DNA from 2 places in the Desulfosporosinus youngiae DSM 17734 genome. Region 2 is predicted to be linked to the other one. Evidence: riboswitches for the same ligand, from Rfam matches in the RefSeq annotation. Region 2 holds a riboswitch; the other holds the start of a gene.
The links. A riboswitch is a leader RNA that binds a small molecule or an ion and turns the genes downstream of it on or off. The one in region 2 is predicted to bind cobalamin.

Region 1: linked by a shared signal. The riboswitch ahead of DESYODRAFT_RS12490 (ABC transporter ATP-binding protein) and the one ahead of DESYODRAFT_RS02290 (ribonucleoside triphosphate reductase) in region 2 are both predicted to bind cobalamin.

Annotation. Positions count from the first base shown of each region.
Region 1 covers NZ_CM001441.1:2,700,274-2,709,901, reverse strand. Annotated here, with positions in the region: gene DESYODRAFT_RS12500 (ISAs1 family transposase) at 1-932, opposite strand, end outside; gene DESYODRAFT_RS12495 (bifunctional helix-turn-helix transcriptional regulator/GNAT family N-acetyltransferase) at 1,146-2,081, opposite strand; gene DESYODRAFT_RS12490 (ABC transporter ATP-binding protein) at 2,348-3,109, opposite strand; cobalamin riboswitch at 3,251-3,429, opposite strand; gene trxB (thioredoxin-disulfide reductase) at 3,498-4,724, opposite strand; gene DESYODRAFT_RS12480 (thioredoxin family protein) at 4,739-5,071, opposite strand; gene DESYODRAFT_RS12475 (aryl-sulfate sulfotransferase) at 5,101-6,984, opposite strand; gene DESYODRAFT_RS12470 (LysR family transcriptional regulator) at 7,283-8,218, shown strand; gene DESYODRAFT_RS12465 (MFS transporter) at 8,421-9,628, shown strand, end outside.
Region 2 covers NZ_CM001441.1:469,049-478,676, reverse strand. Annotated here, with positions in the region: gene DESYODRAFT_RS26875 (FeoB-associated Cys-rich membrane protein) at 1-78, opposite strand, end outside; gene feoB (ferrous iron transport protein B) at 75-2,087, opposite strand; gene DESYODRAFT_RS02310 (FeoA family protein) at 2,282-2,497, opposite strand; gene DESYODRAFT_RS02305 (metal-dependent transcriptional regulator) at 2,826-3,233, opposite strand; gene DESYODRAFT_RS02300 (hypothetical protein) at 3,430-3,849, opposite strand; gene DESYODRAFT_RS02295 (anaerobic ribonucleoside-triphosphate reductase activating protein) at 3,909-4,667, opposite strand; gene DESYODRAFT_RS02290 (ribonucleoside triphosphate reductase) at 4,667-6,754, opposite strand; cobalamin riboswitch at 6,870-7,053, opposite strand; gene DESYODRAFT_RS02285 (metal ABC transporter permease) at 7,117-7,956, opposite strand; gene DESYODRAFT_RS02280 (metal ABC transporter ATP-binding protein) at 7,940-8,761, opposite strand; gene DESYODRAFT_RS02275 (metal ABC transporter substrate-binding protein) at 8,758-9,628, opposite strand, start outside.

The sequences.
Region 1 (9,628 bases), 2.2 Mb from region 2:
CGAAAGGTCACATCCAACTGCCAATGCATACTTTCAATCGCCCAATGTCCTCTCACGGCTTTCGCCATCGACTCCACATCCAGCGGCAAACTACTGATATAATATCTCTTCTCTTTCTTGATTTGACCTTTCTTTTCAATGGTTTTGACGACCATTCCTATACTTTTTAGACCTTTCCATTTCTGTCGATCCGGCAGCCACGATAGATCATCACTCTGATAATATTGGCGTTTCTCTAGTTGACTTCGTGCTTTTTCTATCGTTTGGGTATAGGCTGCTTTTGTTTGGAATTCTTCATCTTCAAAATACAAGACTACGTCTTTGTATAGATTCCCTTGATTCTCTTTGAGGGCTAACACATAATCTCCCTTTTGCTTAATGATTTGTTCGGCAATTTTAGTTTGTGTACCCATCGCGTCTAGAGTGATAATGGATCCCTTGATCGTTAAGGTCTTAAGGAGTTCTGGAATGGCTACGATTTCATTCTCTTTCTCATGGACGACGGTTTGACCAAAACAGACTCCATCTTCTTTGCACCAAGCTGAGACGACATGCAGAGGACGCTTTTCATTCACCGCACTGCCACGCATCGTTTTTCCGTCGATATTGATGAGCTTCTTAAGGGCTTCTCCTTCTTCTTGGCTTAGCATTTGGTTGAAAGCCGTTTGTATCTGCCTCATAACTTCCGGATGAATAAGCGCCATGACACGCTGGAGGGTATCATGCGAAGGAATACCATGGGGAAGGTCCAGATACTTCCTCAAAAGGGTCTGTTTAGAAACAGCAAAGATTTGGATTTCCTCCCAGGTATCCGCATTGGCTAACATTCCGATCAACACAATGACTACGATATCAATCAGTTTGTGCTTAGTTTTATAGGCTTGCCTTGGGTCATTGATTCGTTCGATTTCTGCAAAGAGCTCTTTCATCATAAACCCCCCTCTTCTCTTGGGGAAAGTTTACCATATCTTTCGCTCTTTTAGCTATTTCTCATGCGTTTGACGTGGGACCCGGAACGTTACATCTTGACATCTCGATATTCCCATGCTTGCCGGCATACATATGCGAATTGAACTTTATCCGTACCTAAATGCATTGGCATTTTTCTAGCACAATATAAGAGCAGGAGATATTATCAGGCATAATCACGATAAATTCAATTCAAAGGTCTGTTCAATTAAATCCTTGCCCCATGCCTGATTTTCATGCGCAGCTACTTTTTTGAATCCAGCTTTTACGTACATTTTTATAGCTGTTTTTTGGTCTTCCGTGGTCACCAAAAATATAGTTTTATATCCCTTCTCTCTACAGTATTGTATGGCTTCATTCAATAGCCTGCTGCCAAGACCTATTCCTCGAAATTCCGGATGAAGTATAAACCATCTAAGCTGAGCTTTTTCCGCCGAATGTCCGACGATTGCAATAGCTCCTATCATCTCTCCATCAACTTCAGCAAACCAAAACCTATCCTTATGCGGACTATAGCTTTCAAAGAAGTCATAGAAAGTCTTACAAACATAGCCTTCAAAAACATGGTTAAACCCGCATTCCTGAGCATATATCCAACCATGCAGATGAATTAGCTGACCCACATCTCCAGGTTTCAACTCGCAACGCAAGTTGATCGTCTCGTTTCCAAAAACAGAATCTCTTGACAGAGCACTTTCAATTGCTTGGATTCCTTTGACAAGCCTTTTTTGGTTTTGCTCCTGTAATTGGACAATCATCTGATAGATTTGTTGATTGGATCGGTCATCCAGCCTTGAAAGCGTTTCTTTTCCAACATCAGTAAGGTAAAAATAATACAACCGGCCATCCTCACTGGACTTCACCCTATACGTTAAATTGTGCTTCTCGAAGCGTTTTATGATCCTGCTTAGATAGCCTGAGTCAATTCTTAGTTCCTCAATTAATTTTTTAGAAGTACAATTCTCCATATGCCCGATTTCGTACAGTACACGAGCTTCCGACAACGAGAATTCACTGCCCGGCATATGATGATCTAAAAGTCCAAGTATGTTCGTGTAAAATCGGTTAAATTTTCGAATGCTGTGCACCAATGGTGTATATATCGAATTCAATGGTTGCCTCCTCAATAATTATTTCACTATAAAATAACATATTTATCTGACTTAGCCAACTATTATTAGATGCTTTAGTCAACTAATTTTTGGCGATAGGGCATATCTGGTCCTTCGAGTTCTCGTCTCGCCTTCCGGGTCTTAGCCTTTCGGGGTTTAACTTTAAAAGCCCTTAGCACAAAAGCGCCCGGACTGATCAAAATCAATCCGGACGCTTTTGGTTTTTAGGATTACCTCATTCTAGAGGCTATAATATTTAGAAATACCTATCTGCTATCAAAAAGATCTTTCCCCTCACAGACATCCACCATCTCTCCTCGCTGCATAACCGTCAGACGTTCGCTCATAAAGTGAACGGCACTAAGATCATGAGAAATGAAAAGATAGGACAGGCACAACTCTTCCTGGAGGTCTTTCAGCAGATTAAGCACTTTAGCCTGAATGGATACGTCCAGACTGGCCGTTGGTTCGTCTAAAACAATCAGGGAAGGCTCCACACTGATTGCCCGGGCGATAGCAACCCGCTGCTTTTGACCGCCACTCAGCTCACTGGGATAGCGGTCCAGGTAACTTGCGGGCAAGTGAACCCGTTCCAGCAAGCTGCTTGCGATTTTCCACTCACTCATGCCTGGGCTGCCGAGAAAGCTGGGACAACCTTTATTCTGGCAGCGAATGGGTTCCAAAAGGGAATCCATAATCGTCAGTTTACTGTTAAATGAACCTGACGGATTTTGAAAAACCGCCTGCATTTCCCGGCGAGCCTGATAAAGCTGAGCAGAGGTCAACTTATGAAGCGGGCGGCCGTTCAACCAGATCTCCCCTTCATCCATCCGTTCCAAGGCCAGCAGACAACGGGCCAGCGTGCTTTTGCCGCTGCCGCTTTCTCCAACCAGCCCCAGGCATTCCCCCCGCCGAATGCAGAATGAAATCCCTTTGACCGCCTGATAACCCCCGGGATAGGTTTTCCAGACATTTTTCAGCCGCAGCACTTCCGGCTGCTCTAAATTAGAAATCTGAAGCAGCTGCATAGAGAACACCTTCTTCCAAGAATTCCTCACTAGAATAGGAAGACGCCGGGGAACATTGCACACCCTTTTTCATTTCATTGAAATAAGTAAAGCCCTTCAAAAAGAAGGGCTGAATTGACAAATCCCTTCACCCATCCATCGTGAGTAAAGCATAAGCAATCAGGTCTTCTGGCTCGGGGTCTTCATTTACTGCCTCCTTCCCAAGTTCCCTCAGTGAATGTGGCAGAAACTCTCCCTTACAGTGGCGGGACCGCGTCGGATTTTCACCGAACTTCCCCTGTCTTTCTCCGCTAGAGAAAAATCACTTGCTCATTTATTAAATTACCGAATTAAACTTAACACAAAACGACAACTTGGTCAAGCATAATGGCTGCTCCAAACTTTTTGTTCAAGGCAACTGCCTGCGAACGGCTTCTTTATCCCTGCTGCACTCTAAGCGGCCGATTTCGTCACCATGATCTAATATCACAACCGAAGGGACTTTTTCTATACCATATTTCTTAGCAAGATTCTTCTTAGTGGCTATATCCAGTTTGACAATCCTGTAACCCTCGGCTTGAGCGGCCTGCAGTTCACCATTGACTTCTTCTAATAAAGTACAAAATTCCAGACTTTCGTTGATTAAGGCATTAAAGAAGAGGATTAGAACCTTTTGCTGACTCTGAAGAACGCTCCTATTAAAGGCCTCCAGTTCTTCAATGTAGCGCTCGGCCGCAACGGCGGCCGCAGCCCCGTCCCCGGCTGCCGAAACCACTTGTCTCAAGTATTTGACCCGATTATCCCCGGCCGCATAAACCCCTTCAAGATTGGTTTCCATCATCACGCCGACGGGGATATATCCCCTCTTGTCCATCCCGACACCACTCTCTTTAAGATATTGAGTGGAGGGAACCATGCCGACAAAGAAGAAGACGCCCTGGCAGGCTAATTCTGAAGAACACCCTGTTTTTATATTTTTAATTTTTACTCCCTCAACACTCTCATCTCCCAAAACCTCTTCCACCGTGGAGTTCCAGACAAACTCCATTTTTTCATTTTGAAAGGCGCGTTCGGCACTGATTTTATTGCAATCCAGAATCCCTTCATCATGGAGTACGATGACCGTTACTTTTTGGGCAAACTTGGTGATATACATACCTTCCTCAATGGCTTGATCCCCGCTGCCAATGACGACCACGTCCTCCCCTTTAAAGAACTCCGCGTCACAGGTAGCGCAATAGGCCACCCCACTGCCTCGGAGTCTTTTTTCCCCGGGGATATTCAGGAGCCTCGGCTCACTGCCGCCGGCAATGATCACAGCCTTAGCAGCAAATTCCTTACCCTTTTTGGTTTTAATTATTTTAGTTTCTTGAGAAAAATCGGTACTCACAACTTCATCTCTTAAAAACTCCACACCAAAGCCTTCGGCATGTTTCTTAAAGTCAAGCATGAGATCAGAACCGCTGATTTGCGAATAACCGGGATAATTAACAATTTCACGGGTCGTATTCACTAAGCCGCCAACGGTCCCTTTGTTGATAACCAAAGTTTTAAGCTTAGCCCTCCCCCCATAAATCGCGGCGGACAACCCGGCGGGTCCGCCGCCAATAATCAGTAAATCATACCTACCAGCCATTTCCTCACTCCACCTCATGATTCTGAATTCAGCACGTCAGTGATTCTTTCCTCGACATCCTCTTCCTCAACGGCACCGGCTAACTTGCCTTGGTATTCACCATTCTTGAAGAAGAGAATTTGCGGAACCCCTTTTAACGAAAACCGTTGATATAGAGCCTTCTCTTCCTCAACATCGACATAATAAAAACCAAACCGACCTTCAAATTGCGGTTTTAAGTCTTCTAAGATAGGTACGACTCCCTGACAGACATGACAGCTTTTTCTGGAAAAGATAACCAAGCAGGACTCACCCTTATCATAAATAAGCTCTTCGAACTGCTCAGCATTTAATAGCGGTAAGGACATTTTCTTCACTCCTTTGTTAACCCTTATTTCTAGAGTGCCACGGATAAATGAGTGTCATATCGTTTATTGTCAATATTTAAATAGAGCTTAAAGTCGCCCGTCAACCCTTCTCGGCTTACATAAAATTGAAAATCATTATCGCTTTGCTCCTCAAAGGAAACACAAGCTGCGGTAACATCATGAACCACTGTGGGCACTGAATAGAACTTCGTTTCCTCTTCACCCTTCAATTCCAGGAAAACTTCAGATCCTTCCTTAAAGCTTGCTCGAAGAGCCAGACGATCTTCCTCAAGAATTAAGGATAGCTTGTGTTTTGCCGGCAGTTCTTCTCCAGCGTCTTTGAATTTAACCTTCAAACCAAATTCCGGCGTTACTCCAAATCCACCGAGGAATTCTCCTTTACCCAGGGTAAAATTGGTCGTTTCATCATAGAGGGCAAGCCTTCTGGCCCGGTAATAATTACCGCCCACAACCTTCAATTCATATTTTACGTCATCATTTTCAACCTCAACAGTGATGGATTCTAAGGTCAGATGAATATGCTCATCCTTATATTTGTTTAAGAGCATTGCGCCTAAACCATCGGTATGTTTTCCCCTATAGGTAGCAATCCCGCCGGAGTGAATCATATAGTGTCCTTCATTGTAGTAATCGACATTGCAAATATAAGGGGAATAGAATTCGGCGCCTCTTTCCTTGCCATACTGCCAAACCTGTTCGATTTCCATTTTAGCAGTGTCGATTCGATAAATAACCCCTCGGGAAAAGTTGTCTTCGGGTGAAACTCTGGCGGCCTCGTTTTTCGAGCGATAGGTTCCGTTATCGAAAACGAAAACATCACCATTGGGCAGAATTCTCGCCGCATGTTGTTCATACTGCCAGTCGAAATCACCTTTGGTTACATTTTTGAAGAAATATTGCTGCCACTCTTCCCCCCAGCCTTCCGGGTCGCCGATGATCCAGTTAAGCTTGGCCGTATCATAATCGAAGTTAATGATGGCATCTTTGTGTCTGCCGGACATAGTAATCGAATTCGTGGCTTTGTCATACCAGACAGAGTTATTGTGGAACCAATCATGGTGGTTCCAATCCCCTGCATTCCCTTTTTCCCTGGGCAAAATATTCAGAAGATCCCAGGATTTAACGACTTCCCCCGTTTTTCGGTCAATTTCGACCACATAGTCTTCAACGGATTCATTAAAATCATTATCGGAGGCAGCTAAAATATTGCCGTTCTCTAACTCAATGGCATCATGGTGATAGCCGCCCGGCAGCCGGAACTCTTTATAGATTTTACCGCAGAAGTCCATTTCCATAAGTCCAACGGTATAGTAAGGTTTTTGCATGGTCCGGTAGGCTGTGTACAGAAGTCTTCCGTTAGCCAGCTTTTTAATATCCCAGCTCTGTTTATTGGTGATAATCCATCTTAAATCCCCTGCATAATCAAAACCCGCCGTTCTGGCGGATTCCACTAACGGTGTCGTCGTGGAGACAACCATAAGGTCTTTGCCGAAATACTCCGGTGTGGTATGGCAATAATGAGCTTTATTGACGTCCAGTTCTTCGGTTTTTATTGTAACCACTGAGGTTTTTCCATTGCCCAGGGTTATAACCACCGTGTTTTCGTAATTGTCATATAATCCGTAAATCGGTAATACATGTTCTTGCGCTGAGGCAAAAGTATGGGTCAAATCACCTTCGGCAGTTTTTCCTTTGACTGTTATTTGGGCTGAAGTTTCCTCATCGGTCTTAAAACAAATAACTGCGGCCAGGGGATTAATTAAATAGGGATTTTCGACAACCAAAGGCTGTTCCAAAGTATAGCCTCCGGACCTAAGCTCAGCTAAAAACGTTGCTTCTGACTCAGATTGCAGGGTAATCAAATGTTTTTCGGTTTCTAAATAGCTCCTCAAAACGTTCACTCCTTATAAACAGATTTATTTCAGAGGTATTCCTCCTTGTTCTTTCCAGTACATTATATAGTTCTATATAGTACAATATAAAACATGACTTCATTGTTCTTTATCACAAGGATTAGTTGTTAGCGGAACAGAAAAGCGTCCTTCTCCCATTTTATCCTGAGAGAAGAACGCTTCTTATTGCCTGTACCCACTTTGAAGTTTGAGAATAAAGACGATAATCTTCTGCCTTGTACACCTGCCGGAACCAAGTTAGAATAACTAAGATACTATCGAATAGGAAGTGACAGGGATGCGTATCAACGATTTAAAACTCCTGATTGAATTGTCCAAGTCTCGGTCGATTACGCTGTCGGCTGAGAAAATGCATATTTCTCAGCAAGGTCTGAGCCAAATAATTACACGGATGGAGCAAGAGCTTAATGTTACATTATTTCATCGCAGCCGGCAGGGAACAACCATAACAGAGGCCGGCCAAAAGACCATCCGCAAAGCAAAGGAGATCGTTGAAACCTATGAGGAACTTAAGGCCGAGCTGGAACTGCTTGCTCAGCAGCAAACCTCACCGGTCAGCGGAGATCTGACCCTTTTTCATTCCCATAATTCCGGTACGGCAGTTTTACCCAGAGCTTTGAAACTATTTAAGTCAAACTATCCGAAGGTTAATTTGTCTTTGAAAGAGAGCTCGCCTTCAGAAACCATTGCCGCTATTAAGAAAGATCCTGCAGTGGCAGGTCTCATAAATTTTCCTGAAGCTTATTATCAAGATCCTCAAAACCGGGTTTTGTATACCTATCCTGAGTTAGCCTATAAAGAGCTTTTGCGCGATGATCTGATCCTCTGTATTCCAAAAACCTGGGCACTGAGCAAACAGCAGACGGCTTCTGCCCAGGAAATGGTCAAGCTGCCTATGGTCTATTTCGCAACAAAGCAATACAGTGAGATTGTCTCTCTCATTTTTCAGGAGGTCCATCAATCACCTAAGGTATTTTTAAAAACCCTTAATAATGAGTTATTCCGTCAGACAATCATTGACGGTCTGGCTATGGGGCTTATTTCTGCGCTTGAACTGAGTGATCACCGGCTTTTAAAAGAATGCACCGTTCAGTCCCCTCTGCGCTTAAAGCTTGTCTATACCTGGGTAAGTTCGGCTCACAGCCCTATGTCAATTGCTGCCCAAAAGTTTTTAAACTCTCTGGAACTCTCCTGCCAGACAACGGGCGAGTAACCACATTCTGTTGTGACCAAGGACAATAAGCTTCTGTTTTATGGTGCTATTTGGATTATGTATAATACGATTGAGAGAACAAGTACAAGCAGAAAATACAACACAAAAGAAAGGAGATTGTTTCACTAAACCTAAGCAAAGACTAGCTGAGTCTTTGGTCCTTCACCTTGAGAAATATATCACAAAATACAGGAGGGTGTATATGGCAGCTGAAGTGCAGAGGAAATCTAATCTTCCTAATGAACCAATCCCGAGCAATTATTTTGATGACCTGGAAGTTACATCGACCCATAAGTTGTTATTTTTCATCATTATGTTAGCCTACTTCTTTGAACAGATGGATAATTGGAATTTTGGTTTCATTGCTCCCGCATTGATGAAAAGCTGGGGCATTACTTTGGCAGAGGTAGGAAAAATAAACTTTGCCTATTTTGTAGCTATGACCCTCGGCGGCTTAACGGGCGGTATTATTTCGGACTTTATCGGACGGCGAAAAACCTTTTTAGGTGCAATCCTTCTCTTCTCGTTCGGCTCAATAGCGAACGGCTTCGCTAACACGGTCGAAGTTTTTACCATAACCAGGGCCTTAACGGGTTTCGGAATCTTTTGTATGATGGTCACTTCCCAAGTCTATATTGCAGAGATGTCTCCTGCGGCTACCCGGGGCAAGTGGCAAAGCTTAACGGCTTCCGTCGGCTTTATGGCCGCCCCTTTGGTAGGGCTTTTATGCCGGGTCGTTATTCCCTTAAGTCCGGAAGCCTGGCGCTACATTTTCTTCTTGGGCGGAGTCGGACTTATTGGGTTCATATTGGGTCTCAAATACTTAAAAGAATCCCCTCGCTGGTTAGTGGCTCAAGGTAAAAAAGAGGCAGCTGAAAAGATCATCGAAGAATTAGCCAACGTAAAGGTTGATTTAAGTCAGGCTTCTTCTAAAGTTGAACCTCGTGTCAAAACTATGGATGTTCTGATCGGCATTTTGTCACCGAAATATATAAAACGGACGTTGATCATCCTGCTCTTTGTTATCCTGACGGTTCCCGCCGGGTTTGTTATTACTAACTGGACACCGACCCTTCTCAACCAAAGAGGGTTAAGCGTTAATGATGCTTTGACAGCATCCTCCCTGCTGATGTTTGGTGTTCCCGCCGGATGTTATCTCTCGTCTCTGATTGCTGACAAAGGCGGCCGAAAAATTCCAATGGCAGCAATGGCTCTGTCTGTGGCATTCTTATCTGTGATTTTTGGAAAGCTGCAAGGCTTTGGTCCTATCGTACTTTGCGGATTCCTGATGATCGCAACTAATATGGCTTTAAATTTCATCACCTTCAGCTATATTGCTGAGAATTATCCGACAAAAATGCGGAATACCTCAACGGGAATTCACAATGCCTCAGGACGTTTAGCGACTTC
Region 2 (9,628 bases):
ATCCTTGACGATTTTATATACAGCAAGGGCAACCAGCCCGGCTACTACACCAATAACTATAAAATCGACTGTACTCATGCTTTCACCGACTGCATTCCGGCAGATATTTGTCTGCCTTTACTGCCCTTTCTCATCAGATAACCGATATAAGTTACTATTAGAGCTACGGCAATTAATCCCCCTATAAATCCTGAACCTAATGAACCGGTCGTTATTAGCGTACCTATCTGATAGACAAAGAACGCCAATGTATAACCCATACCTAACTGAAAACTTACAGCTCCGAAAAGCCATTTGCGTGATTCCATTTCAGAGTTCATGGCACCTATTGCCGCAAAGCATGGTGGTGTAAAAAGGTTGAATACCAGATACGAAAGTCCGGCTACTGCAGTAATACCAAAGATCGTACTTACTTCTGCACCGCCGCCGACAAGTGATAATTCTTCGACATCGATAAAGTTCGTGATACTAAAGCAAACAGCTAGGGTTCCGACGACATTTTCCTTGGCAATAAATCCTGTTACGGCTGCTGCTGCGAACTGCCACAGACCAAAACCAAGTGGGATAAATAATACCGCTAAGGGTGAAGCAATGCTGGCTAAGATACTTGTCTCCGGCGCATTCTCCGCAACAACTTGGAATTGCCAGTTGAAGGTTTGTAAGATTTGTACTGCGGCGTTACAAAGGAGAATAATTGTACCAGCTTTAATAATGAATGCTTTTGCTCTCATTAACATGGAGATGGCTGCTCTCTTGATACTCGGAATTCTGTATTCAGGAAGTTCCATGATGAAATAGGATCTGGAAAAGTCTCCTGTGATTTGCCTGATAATCAAGGCGCTTATAATGATTACAATAATTCCCAGAAAATACATTGATGTTCCGACCCAGGCATTGTCACCGAAGAAAACACCCGCGAAAAGGGCAATGATGGGAAGCTTTGCACCGCAAGGCATAAATGGGGTTAGCATCGCTGTGGTACGTCTTTGTCGTTCATTTTTAATAGTTCTTGTTGACATAATCCCGGGGATCCCACAACCGGTACCAACAATCATCGGTATAATCGATTTGCCGGATAAGCCGACTTTCTTAAAGAATCTGTCCATAACAACAGCAACACGAGCCATATATCCGCAGTCTTCCAATAGTGCCAGGCAGAAAAACAGTACCATGATCAGTGGCAGGAATCCAATGACTGCACCCACACCGCCGATGATGCCATCAAGAAGCAAGGTACCAATAACCGGATTCACGTCTTCGCCTAACAGTGAGGCTACATTTTCATAAAACAAGTCTATCCATCCGACGAAGGTATCTGCCAGCCACGGTCCAACCCAGGACTGGGAGATTGAAAACACCAGCCAGATTATTAGCGCGAAAATCGGAATCCCCAGCCATTTGTGAGCTATTACCCTATCAACCTTGTCCTGCAGGGTTTGCTTTTCCGAGCTTATTTTTCTTCTCTCAACTTCCGTAACAACATTATTTACAAAGGCATATCGTTTCTTATCCGCTTTTTCAAATTCTTCCTTGGTTGAGGCTTTCTTGGCACCGCTAATATTCGGAGGGATTTGCTTTTTGTTTGACTTACCAAGGGTTATTACAGCATCTATCAGCTGAAGCAGGCCGTTACCTGATGATTTTGTCGCTGCAGTCAGAACAACAGGGCACTTAAGTGCATCACTCAACGCCGGAACATCAATAATGTTTCCCTTTTTGTCCGTCAAATCACTCTTATTGAGGGCGACAACAACAGGTATACCCAGTTCTAATAATTGTGTAGTAAAGAACAAGCTTCTGCTTAAATTGGTCGAGTCGACAATATTGATGATAACATCAGGATTTTCGTTTTGCACGAAGTCTCTGGTTATGGACTCTTCACTGGTGTACGGCGACATGGAGTACGCGCCGGGTAAGTCTACTACAACCAGATCTTCGTTCCTTGGGTTAAGGTTCTGTCTAACACTACCTTCCTTTTTCTCCACGGTAACCCCGGCCCAGTTTCCTACATGTTCGGTTTTACCTGTGATAGCATTAAACAATGTTGTTTTCCCACTATTGGGGTTTCCCGCTAATGCAATTTTCATATGCTCCTCCTTTAAAAAAGTTAGCTTGGCCTAACTTTTTGATTAACGTTTCTCTCTATAAGTAGTGCCAGTGAACTTTGTCAACTAACACTAACATCAAGTCTCCAGCAACACCTATCGCTGGAGCCATGATTTTTAAGTAGTCTTATGAACTCCCACTCCCGGTTGCAGAAGTGGGAGCCTCACGCTTAAGTTTATACCATAATTGCGTTTGCTAAATCCTCGTCTATACTGTACCTTGCATCTTTGATGTTAACAATATAGTTAGAGGCCAATTTTGAAATAATCGTTATCTTTTCCCCAGGATAACATCCAAGCGTAAACAAGAATTCACGAATATCATCATAATCAGTCTTAACACTATTCACAGTATAGGTGGTATTTAACCGTGCTTTTGATAATGCCATCATATTGACCTCCTTATGTTATATTTAGAGCAATTCTGATGTTCACCAAACTGGAATTAACTTAATGTCTTAATCAGCAAATTGTCCGATTTTAATAATCGTTATCAGTTATTCTTTTTAAACGACCCCCGGTTTAGATCTACGATCTCTTTGTCAAACTCTTTCCACCCTATAGTTTATTATCCTTGTTAAGCAAGTCCTTTTTGATTAAAGATATCCTCAATCCTATAACACATCGTCAATACCACTCTTTTGATGATCTGCTTTAATTCTAACCTTATTGATAATGAATGTCAATACGATTTAACAGTTTCGTACATAGTTTTTGGAATCATTTTTTGGAGTCAATGGCTTCCTGAGTCTTAACAATAAATTCTGCCATTCTTTTCATGGTAACCGGACTTACCACATGTTCCATCAAACATGCATCTTTATCCGCTGTCTGATAATCAACTCCCAGCACTTCTACTAAGAACTTTCTAAGTACCCGGTGACGATTTTTCACGTCTACAGCACATAGCTTACCGGCCCGGGTCAGTAGGATGGGCCCATAGCTCTCCTGAGTAACCAGCCCTAAACCCTTTAATTTATTAAGTGTGATAGTAACCGTCGATTTAGCAATATTCAACTTTTCAGCAACATCGGTTACCCTGATTTCATTTTCGGTTTCATCTAACTCCAAGATCACTTCAAGATAATCTTCTAAGGCAGGCGTTAATATTATTGTATCTTTCGTCACCGGTTTCACCTTTCTATAAAAACAGACTATAGTTTACCATTCTAACTTATATGTAAAATATACTCAGATGAGCTATATGTCAATACTCAGCTTTTCATCCGAAACCATGACAAACAAAAAACCATGAAGTTGACCCTCCGAATCAACCTCATGGTTTTTAAGAACCGCACGAAAAATTTAAGCTGGAATCACCTTATTAACATCTCTGTTTCTTTTTAAAAAAGTACTTTTCTCGTCTTCTTCTAAGTTGTCTGACCCAATTGCCATTATCTTCATACATATCGCCTCCAAGGGTTCTGATCATACGTGAACCATTCACCGTCATAGCCTCGGGAACCCCGAAGAACGAATTTGTGATCTGAGTGAGAATCGTAACTACACGATTTTTTCTGACGATCAGTACGACTTGATTACCCTCTTGTGCCGGATCCGGTGCTAAGTAATACTTGGTGGCTCGTTTCTTTTTGTTTAATATACAAGCTATTTCATTAGCTTCTTCGAAAGAGACCTCGTGGGCAGTCAGCAACCACTGATCCATAAAACAACTTACCTTAAGCGGGTCTAACCCCAGTCTGGAAACAACACTTTCTAAGCTATGAGCAGTGGCAGTAATCATGACGATCCCTCCTACACTAATTTATTCAAGCTGCATTTAAAAACAACTCCCCTGACACCTCAAAGTGACATTATGTCCGGGCGGTCACTATGGAGCGGCGGATAGCTGCTCCCAATCCCGGCAGGCTGGTCATTGCCCGAAACCCCAAAGCCTCGCAAAGATAACATCGAATTTCTGTTAAAGCATAGAGTTAATCTTCTGAAATTCTGCTTATTCTTCGCTGCTTTTCTAAGTTCCGTGCTTCTGCAACTCTGCACAACATAATTAGAAGCAATCTCAAAATCCGAGATAATACTGGATATATCCTCCACCTCTAGTTCAGGGCAAAGTGTTGTTCTGAATTCATAAGCAAGTCCGCTATGTTTAATGATTTCCACACTTTCTATAATTGACGATAACTTAAGCCCTTTTGTCCTTGTAATTCTTTCATAGTTGCTAAGGGGAGCCTTTAAGTCCAGAGCGATAAAATCCAGCAGATTATCCGCCAGCAGCCTTCTCAAACTATCCGGATTCGTTCCGTTCGTATCAAGCTTGACAAGCAAATCCATTGCTTTCAAGCCTTCGATAAAACCATAAAGATCCTTTTGCAGCGTCGGCTCCCCGCCACTTACAACCACTGCATCAATCATTCCTATTCGTTTAGAAAGCCATTGGAATAGTTCTTCGGTCGGAATGCCCTTGGCAGTGTAATCCGTATCAAGCAGACTAAGGTTGTGACAATAACCACATCTTAAATTACAGCCCTGAGTAAACACCACAGATGCTATCTTCCCTGGATAGTCAACGAATGACGTCTTCACAAATCCTGCAATATTCATCACACCGCCTCCGAAATCACAAATTGTTTCCTCTGCGTGTACTCCTCCTGCTTGCCAAGATTATAGTTCTTAACCGGTCTAAGATATCCTGTCACCCTGGACCAGACTTCAGTTTCGGCGCTACATTCGGGGCAGCTGAAATGTTCCCCGCTGATGTATCCGTGAGATTCGCAAATACTGAAGGTCGGAGTAATTGAGATGTAGGGGATTTTAAATTGGGTGAATGTCTTTTGAATGAGCCGCTTACAAACATTAATGTCCTCAACTGCCTCTCCCAGATAAAGGTGTTGAACTGTTCCCCCGGTGTATAGAGACTGCAGTTCATCCTGGAGTTCCAAAACTTCGAAAATATCTTCCGTATAACCCACCGGGAGTTGGGTAGAGTTGGAATAATACGGAACCTTATCACCCGCTGTAATGATTGAGTCGTATTTTTTGGTATCCAGCATAGCCAGACGGTAGGAGGTTCCCTCTGCCGGTGTCGCCTCTAAATTGTAGACGTTTCCCGTCTCCTGTTGAAAATTAAGCAGCAGCTCTCTTAAATAATTCATGACACTCAGCGAAAACTCCCGGCCTTCTTCAGTTTCAATTCCTTTTCCCATGAAATTCAGTAATGCCTCATTCATTCCGACGATCCCGATCGTACTGAAATGATTATGCCAATACCTCCCGGTCCGCTCCTTGGCATGCCTCAGATAATGGCATGAATAAGGATACAAGCCCTTATCTGACTGCTGCTCAATAATTTTTCGTTTGATTTCCAAGGCTGTGCGCCCGATTTCTGCCATGTGCTTGAGACGTTCCTTGAATTCCTGTTTTGTTTTAGACAGATAGCCTAATCTGGGGAGGTTTATGGTAAATACACCAATCGATCCGGTCAGAGGATTGCTCCCAAACAAGCCCCCGCCTCTTTTCCTAAGCTCGCCGGTATCCAGCCTTAAGCGGCAGCACATGGATACGGCATCTTCGGGCGACAAATCCGAGTTGACATAATTCGCGAAATACGGAATGCCATACTTGCACGTAATTTTCATAAAGGCATCTGTTACAGGACTTCCCCACTCAAAGTCTTCGGTGACATTAAGGGTTGGGATTGGGAAGGTAAACACTCTTCCCTTAGAATCTCCTTCCAGCATCACTTCACAGAACGCCAAGTTAAACATATCCAGCTCTTCCTGAAAATCTCCATATTTATCCTCTGTATAGTTCCCGCCGATAATAACATTTTCATCTTTCAAGGTTGAAGGCACCCGGATGTCAAAGGTAAGGTTGGAAAAGGGGCACTGAAACCCGACTCGCGTGGGAACATTGATGTTAAACACAAATTCCTGCAAACACTGTTTGACTTGGGTAAAGGTCAGCCTGTCCTTCCGTATAAATGGCGCACAGAAGGTGTCAAAGCTTGACCAAGCCTGGGCCCCGGCGGTTTCCCCTTGGGTTGTAAAGGTAGAATTGACGATTTGTCCAAGAAAGGATCGCAAATGCCTGGCCGGCCCGCTTTCCACCTTGCCCGGCACTCCTCCGAATCCATCCAGCAGGAGCTGTCTCAAATCCCAGCCTGCACAATAAGGTCCGAAAAAACCCAGGTCATGGATGTGACAATCCCCGCTTTCATGCGCCTCCCGGACTTCCTGAGGATAGATTTCGTAAAGCCAATACTTTTTCGTGAAAATTTCCCGTATATAATTGTTTAAACCATTAATACTCTTTTGCGCATTGGCATTCTCACTTATTTGCCAGTCCCTGTCTCCTAAGTAGTCGGAAAACATGCCGATGGTCGCTCCAATCAGAGCATCCATCTCACGGGAGTTTTTCCTTTTCTGACGATAAAGGATGAAGGCTTTCGCCGTTTTGGCATGTCCGTTTTCGATAAGCACCTTTTCAACAAGGTCTTGGATTGACTCTACATCCGGTTGCTTGTCCCCATAACTTCTTTGTAAAGCCTCGACAACCTGTCTGCCTATTTCCTCAGCACGCTCATAATCCGATCCTCCGCAAGCCGTGGCAGCTTTAAAAATGGCATGCACTATCTTCTCAGAATTAAACCGTTCAAGCCTTCCGTCTCTTTTAATAATTTCCGTGATCATCCGTTACGGCCTCCCTTTTTGCCAATTAAAAAACCCCTTGACGATGAGCGCCAAGAGGTCGTGTATATCCCTGAATACAACTTAGTAATGAACCCCCCTATCGCTCGTAGAGTTATTGGTTCCCCGAATAAAGGCAGGTCTTCTGACTTTGGTTCACTAATGCTTCACGCCTTCCCGGTATGGACCAGTGGCCTGATATGAAACATCTCCCCATTACAGTGGCGGGACCGTGCAGGACTTTTACCTGCTTCCCTTTTAAGCTGTACCGTAGTACTCGCACCTTTATCCCATTATTTAGTTAGTTTAATGTTATCGTATCTTATCTTAGCCAAGTATGTCAACCATAAAGTTTTGCGCGTGTCTTACCTCAATCTTAATTTCATGATAAAGGTCAGCGCGAAAAATCCTGATGTAACCAATACGATCGTTGCCCCGGTGGCTGTTCCCCAAAAGTAGGATAAGATTAAGCCTGACAGCCCGGAAATAAGGGCTATTAAGACTGAGTAAACATGATATTGCCTCATATTTTTAGCGATATTCCGCGAAGCGGCGGCAGGTATGATCAGCAGCGAACTAATAATCAATATTCCTACCCATTGTATGGAAATTGTTACGATGACCGCCATCATTAACGTAAATAGATATTCATACAGTTTAACCTTGATCCCTCTGCTGCGAGCCAAAGACGGGTTCATACTGGACAGCAAAAGCTTATTGAACATTACGACCCATAATAAGATAACCAGTATGAATACTATGCCAAGTGTCAGTAAATCCGTCGAACTAATACTTAACAAATCCCCGATCAGATACCCTGAGTATTTATTAAAACCGCCATTATGGGAAAGTATGACCAGGCCCAGGGCCACAGCGGTTGAAGAAAAGACGCCAATGATCGTATCCGTCGAAGCCGTGTTGGCCTCTTTAACCACTAAAATGGCAATAGTAATCAAGACAGAGAAGAAAAGTATGGACCAGACGGGATTTTTAATACCTAAGATAACCCCGATGGCGATTCCGGTCAAAGCTGAGTGACCTAATGAATCAGAAAAGAAAGCCATCTTGTTATTGACAATCATGGTTCCCAGCAAGCCGAAAATCGGAGTTACCAACAAAACGCCCAATAAGGCATTCTTCATAAAGCCATGCTGTAACCAGCCAAAAGGAAGCAATATATCGACCAAGCTATACCATAAGTGCATTATCCACCCTATCCTTTTCATCCCGCCGGAAACGATTAGACCAATCTAAACCGAATGTTTGAATTACTTTGGTATTGGTAAAGACCTCCTGCGGAGTCCCGCAGCATTCGATTGTCTTATTATTGACAAAGGCTATCCGGTCTGCATACTCCGCAACTAAACTGAGATCATGGGAAACTAAGATAATCGACAAATCATAGTTCTTTCGCAAGGTCGAAACTGTTTCATAGAACAATTCCAATCCTTTCTGATCAATGCCCGATACGGGTTCATCCAGCAGCAAAAGATGGGGAATTGGATCCAGGGCAAGTGCTAATAATACTCTCTGTAACTCACCGCCCGATAATTCCCCCAGCCGTTTATTGATCAGATGCTCCCCTTGAGTGCGCGCCAGGCTTTCCCGGACACGTTCGCGCATCTTTTGAGGGTAGGAAAACCAGATTGGCATATTGGTATGTGCCGCAGCGAATAAATCCAGGACACTCGTAGGGGAACTGGAATCCAAATCGAGCTTTTGGGGAACATATCCTATGGACGGTCTTGTTGTCCCATTATTTTGGGCATCAAGAAATTGGAGTTCACCTGTATGGGAGATTTCCCCTAAAATAGCCTTAAGAAGCGTGCTTTTCCCCGCTCCGTTAGGTCCGATAATAGCCGTCAAATCTCCACAATGAATGTGGAGATTGACATTTTTTAATATATCTATGCCGCTGCGTTTTACCCCGAAATTATTGATTTTTGTACAACATAAACCGCATTCGCAGGTTTTGCATTCAGAATTGGCGCATTTATGATGTTTTCTCATCTTAAAGCCTCTTGCAGGGTTAGGAGATTACTTTCCATAAGATTAAGATAGGCGTCTGCCTCCATTGGCCCCGTTACGATTGGATCAAGAGTATATACTTTCGCCCCCGTCTCGCCGGCAATCGTCTCAGCAGCTTTAACAGGATATTGTGGTTCTGCAAAAAGAGCTGTAATTTTCAAGTCCTTAATCTTCTCGATAGTTTCTCCCAATTCTTTAGCATTGGGGGCAGAGCCCGGTTCACGTTCAATAACTCCTGCAATGTTCAAGTTGAATTCTTTAGCGAAATAGGGGAAGGCCTCATGGAAAGTAACGATATTACGCTGTTGAACGCCATCTAGCGTCTGATGCATTTTTGTTCTTAAGGCCGCGAGTTTTTCAATATAGGTTTGGGTATTTTCCTGATATTTGAGGGCATTATCCGGATCAAGGACCGCGAGTTGATCTCCGATGGTCTGTACTTGAGTAATGGCATCCGTTATACTCAACCAAACATGAGGGTTATCTCCTTCATCCCCGTCTCCTTTGATTAACTCTATTCCTTTGCTGGACTCAAGGATTTTCAGATCCGGCATTTGACTCGTAATTTTATCCATAAAGGATTCCATTCCCGCGCCATTAATAACCAGGATTTGAGCACCCTCTAAATTCTTCATATCGTCAGGTGTAGGGGCATAGTCATGCAGGCATCCGGTGGTTGGCTTTGTCAAGTTCACAACATTAACGTTAGGGATATCCTTGGCAATATTTAAGGTGAAAATATACATCGGGTAGAAGGAAGTGGCTATATTGACGGTCCGTCCGGTCTGGGAATCTGCGGCCTGACTAACAGTGGTCTTAGACTCGTTGTTTGCTCCGCAGCCGGTTAAT